Regions from separate parts of the Paenibacillus sp. RU5M genome, predicted to be linked through region 2. Evidence: riboswitches for the same ligand, from Rfam matches in the RefSeq annotation. Region 2 holds a riboswitch; the other holds the start of a gene.
The links. Region 2 has a riboswitch for S-adenosylmethionine ahead of CRO25_RS24140 (methionine ABC transporter ATP-binding protein). Riboswitches for the same ligand answer to the same signal wherever they lie in the genome.

Region 1 (2,472 bases), on a different contig from region 2:
TCTACTCCTTCTGCACCCGCCAAATGGGCGGATTTCATCAATATGGGCGCAAAAAGAACAGATCAGCCGGTCGGCAGCGGAGCCTGGAAGTCAGGACTGCGTTCGCTCTATAATCAAACGGAAGTAACGTCCCGCTGCCGGCATGCTGATATCAATTCTCTATGCAGTTTGTCGGAATTCGGCTGCCAGTCAGGCCTCGGGTCGCCATCCATTGAATATGTCACCTCTCACATAAGGGTTTATAACACTTGTCTAGTATACCGCTGGTACAGGGTCCTTTCAAGCGCAAAAATGTGTCGATTTCGCGCCCTGGAGCAGTGTATGACAACGGATGATGAACGGTTCCGATCCTGAGGAACAGACATTGAACTACACCTTGACGTGAGGGGATTAATGTCTTAAAGTAAAAGGTGAACCACACTAGTATTTACAATTGAATAAAGCGAAATCTTATCAAGAGTAGGTGGAGGGACTGGCCCGATGAAACCCGGCAACCGGCGGTATACCGCACGGTGCTAATTCTTGCAGCGACCAAGTGTCCAAGTGACACTGTTGTAACTGAGAGATGAGAGAGGCGCATATCTATTTACATATGACCTTTCTCGGAATCCGAGGAAGGTCTTTGTTATATGCACCGACTTCTCAGCAGTGATTTTCGCTAAGGAACTTGAGCTTGCCGCCAGCAATGTGGTTGCAATTCAGCGCCTGCAGGCAAGCTCATGGCAGCCTATAACTGTACGGATGCGAATCGTATCGATTCCGCAGTGGCTGCATCTATTTATGCACAAGGAGGAGTTAGAAACACCATGCCAATCAAAATTCCAGACACACTGCCTGCCAAGGAAGTACTTGCAGGAGAGAACATCTTTGTCATGGACGAGACATCTGCTTACCAGCAGGACATTCGTCCACTACGTATCGCTATATTAAACCTGATGCCCACAAAGGAAACGACAGAAACACAATTGCTTCGTCTGGTGGGTAACACACCCATTCAGGTAGATATCGTTCTGGTTCATCCGAAGTCTCATACGTCCAAGAATACTTCCCAGGAATATTTGGACTTGTTCTACAAAACCTTTGATGAGATTGAACACCGCCGTTTTGACGGCATGATCATTACAGGCGCTCCTGTAGAGCAAATGGACTTTGAAGACGTGAACTATTGGAAAGAAATCCAGGAGATCTTCGAATGGACCAAAACCAATGTGACTTCGACCATGCATATATGTTGGGCTTCCCAAGCGGGTTTATACCATCATTTCGGAGTTCCCAAAGTTCCGCTGGATGAAAAATGTTTTGGCGTATTCTCACATACGATCAACAGATCCAATGTACAGTTGCTGCGCGGATTTGATGAAGTATTCAACGTCCCGCATTCCCGCCATACGGAAGTGCGACGTGAAGATATTGAAAAAAATGAAAACCTTGAAATATTGGCTGAATCTGAGGAAGCGGGTATTTTCCTGGTTGCTACCAAAGACGGCAAACAGATTTTTGCAACCGGACATGCTGAGTATGACCCGCTTTCATTGAAATGGGAATATGACCGTGATGCAGCTAAAGGCATGGACATTGCGCTGCCTAGACATTATTTCCCGAATGACGATCCTTCCCGTGTTCCCCCGGCCACTTGGCGGGCACATGCAAACTTATTATTCTCTAATTGGCTCAATTACTATGTGTATCAAGAGACACCTTACGATATTGGTCCGCAAATCTAATCGACATTACAGGAGGATGCTGCAATGGAAGACAACAAGTTGAAAATCGAAAGTCGATTGGCCCAAATTGGGTCTATCAATGAACCGGTAACGGGCGCCATTAATTTTCCGATCTATCAATCCACTGCGTTTCGCCACCCAAAGCTTGGACAAAGCACGGGATTTGATTATATTCGTACGACCAATCCAACCCGTAAAGTGTTGGAAGAAGCAGCGGCAGCGTTGGAATCCGGTGATGCAGGTTTTGCCTGTAGCTCCGGCATGGCTGCTTTGCAAACGATTTTCGCTTTATTTGGACAAGGGGATCATCTGATTGTATCGCTGGATCTGTACGGCGGAACGTATCGTTTGCTTGAACGCATCCTGTCTCGATTTGGTGTGACAGCAAGTTATGTAGATACCAATGACCTGGCAGCTCTGGAAAGTATTCGTCAACCGAATACAAAAGCGGTATTTATTGAGACACCAACCAATCCACTAATGATGATTACGGATGTGGAAGCGGTATGCTCCTGGGCCAAGAGCCATAACTTGCTGACCATTGTGGATAATACACTACTGACTCCATTCTTCCAGCGTCCAATTGAACTCGGTGCTGATATCATCATCCATAGTGCCACGAAGTATCTGGGTGGTCATAATGATGTACTTGCCGGATTAATTATTACCAAAGGGGAAGAATTGTCGGCCGAAATGGCATTCCTGCACAATTCTATTGGAGCAGTGTTGTCTCCAAGCGACTCCTATC
Region 2 (2,472 bases):
GCCATTCTGGATAAGTTAGGTACAGTGTTGAATGAAATATTTGAGCTGAACACAACCAATGTTAAAACGCATTATTCTTATTTCACCGTATTAAGACAGTTCGGATATGATAAGCTGCATTATGTTCTTGCTAACGAACTAATCCGGATCAAGGACTCTTACCGTGAGCCAATGAGCAAATTGCGCAAACGGCGAAACATGGAGATTCATTACATGAATTCCGAAATGCAGGATGATCTGTGGCAGCTGCACCAGACTTTGCAAGGGAAAGTGAAGCTGGAAGACCTGGATCAGCATCTCTTGGAACTCCGGCAGGGTGTGGATATGGTATGTGAGACGTTAAAAGCAGCGTATGGCTACATCAACGAGAAGTGGCATAAGCAGGTAATGAATCAACCGACGAACTGATTGGATAGTAATATTTGCCTTTGACAAATCGGAATACTTGGATTATACTGAGTTCCTGATCGACAGTTAGATGGAATTAACATTTATGACATTAACATTATAACTACTACTGAACTTATAAATTAAATATTTCTTATCGAGAGCGGCGGAGGGACAGGCCCGATGAAGCCCGGCAACCGATTTATAACTGCATGACAGCTGTGTCATACTTTATAGATGTTAGGTGCTAATTCCTACAAAATGGTGCAAGGCACGATTTTGGCAGATGAGAAGGTATAATCTTTCACGTGAAGAGCCCTTTTTGTTTCTGCAAAAGGGGCTCTTTTTTTGTACGATGAAGGGGAGTTTTCCTTTCATTCGGGTAAAGATACATGTAGGCAGTGGGAAGGAGCAGTAATTTTGATTGAATTAAAAGGTTTAACCAAGAAGTACGGTAAAGGTTCAAAAAGTACGACGGCCTTATCGGAACTAAATTTGAATATCCGCAAGGGTGAAATATTCGGAGTTATCGGTCATTCCGGTGCAGGCAAGAGTACATTGATCCGTTGTATCAATTTGCTCGAACGCCCCACAGCAGGCGAGGTATGGGTTGATGGAATCAACCTAACCGATCTCAATAAGTCCGATTTGCAACAACAACGGCGTAAGGTCGGCATGATTTTTCAACACTTTAATCTGTTATCCTCAGCTACGGTATATGACAATGTGGCTTTTCCTTTAAAGCTCGTTAATACGCCCAAGGCTGCAATTGATCGAAAAGTGAAGGAAATGCTCGCATTGGTTGGACTGGAGGACCACAGCAATAAATATCCGGCCCAGCTGTCAGGCGGACAGAAGCAAAGGGTAGGTATTGCGAGAGCGCTCGCGAGTGATCCGAACGTGCTACTGTGTGATGAGGCCACATCGGCACTTGATCCCCAGACAACTGATTCGATTCTGAAGTTATTGCTGGATATCAATGAAAAGTATAACCTCACGATTGTTCTAATCACCCATGAGATGCACGTGATCCAGAATATCTGTGATCAGGTGGCGGTTATCCATCAGGGAGGCATCGTGGAGCAAGGGCCAGTGACGGAAGTGTTCCTCAAGCCGCAGCATGCCATTACGCGTGATTTTATGATGCGAGACCATGAGGTGGGAATTGCATTAGAAGAGACTGCTCTGGCGAGTGCAGATGTCTCATTACAGACGAACGGAGCTTCTAAGCTTGTGAAAATATCCTTCTTGGGCAATAAAACCTATGAGGCGATTTTGTCCAGAACGGTTCGCAAAACCGGAGTGGATTTCGCCATTTTGCAAGGCACCATTTCAACGATCAAACAAGTTCCCTATGGACAGCTGACCGTTCGGTTTGAGGGGCAGTCAGATGAGATCAATCTCACCATTAAAGAATTAGTGGATCAGGGACTTGATGTGGAGGTGCTTCGTTAAATGGATTTTTCAACAGTGCGTTGGGAAGAAATCGGTAAGGCTTCAATTGAAACACTGCAAATCCTCGGAGCATCGGGCCTATTCACGATAATCATTGGTTTGCCGCTAGGCGTATTGCTGTTTATGACGGCAAGGTCGACTTCGATTCAATCTCAAGTGGTGTACACGATACTATCGTTTATTGTAAATATTCTGCGATCAGTGCCATTTATCATTTTGATTGTTGCACTCATTCCGTTTACGCGTTCACTGGTTGGCACTGCTACAGGAGTACTGGGCGTTATACCACCACTCGTCATTGCCGCAGCTCCATACTTTGCCCGGTTGGTGGAAACTACACTGCGTGAAGTGGATCGTGGCGTCATTGAAGCCGCACAGGCGATGGGAGCTTCAACCGGACAGATTGTACGGCGTGTGCTTCTGCCAGAGGCATTGCCGGGTCTGATAGCTGGTATCACCATTACAATCGTTACCTTAGTTTCCTACACGGCGATGGCGGGGATGGTTGGTGGTGGAGGTCTGGGAACATTGGCAATCAACTACGGATACTTCCGCTATCAGAATGAAATTATGATTATATCCGTTGTATTTATGATCATTCTGGTGCAAGTGCTTCAGATGGCTGGCGAT

Region 1: linked by a shared signal. The riboswitch ahead of metA (homoserine O-succinyltransferase) and the one ahead of CRO25_RS24140 (methionine ABC transporter ATP-binding protein) in region 2 are both predicted to bind S-adenosylmethionine.

What each region holds. Positions count from the first base shown of each region.
Region 1 covers NZ_OBQM01000008.1:249,155-251,626, forward strand. Annotated here, with positions in the region: SAM riboswitch class I at 448-572, shown strand; gene metA (homoserine O-succinyltransferase) at 807-1,724, shown strand; gene CRO25_RS22685 (aminotransferase class I/II-fold pyridoxal phosphate-dependent enzyme) at 1,749-2,472, shown strand, end outside.
Region 2 covers NZ_OBQM01000009.1:252,343-254,814, reverse strand. Annotated here, with positions in the region: gene CRO25_RS24145 (Cthe_2314 family HEPN domain-containing protein) at 1-408, shown strand, start outside; SAM riboswitch class I at 539-680, shown strand; gene CRO25_RS24140 (methionine ABC transporter ATP-binding protein) at 808-1,842, shown strand; gene CRO25_RS24135 (methionine ABC transporter permease) at 1,843-2,472, shown strand, end outside.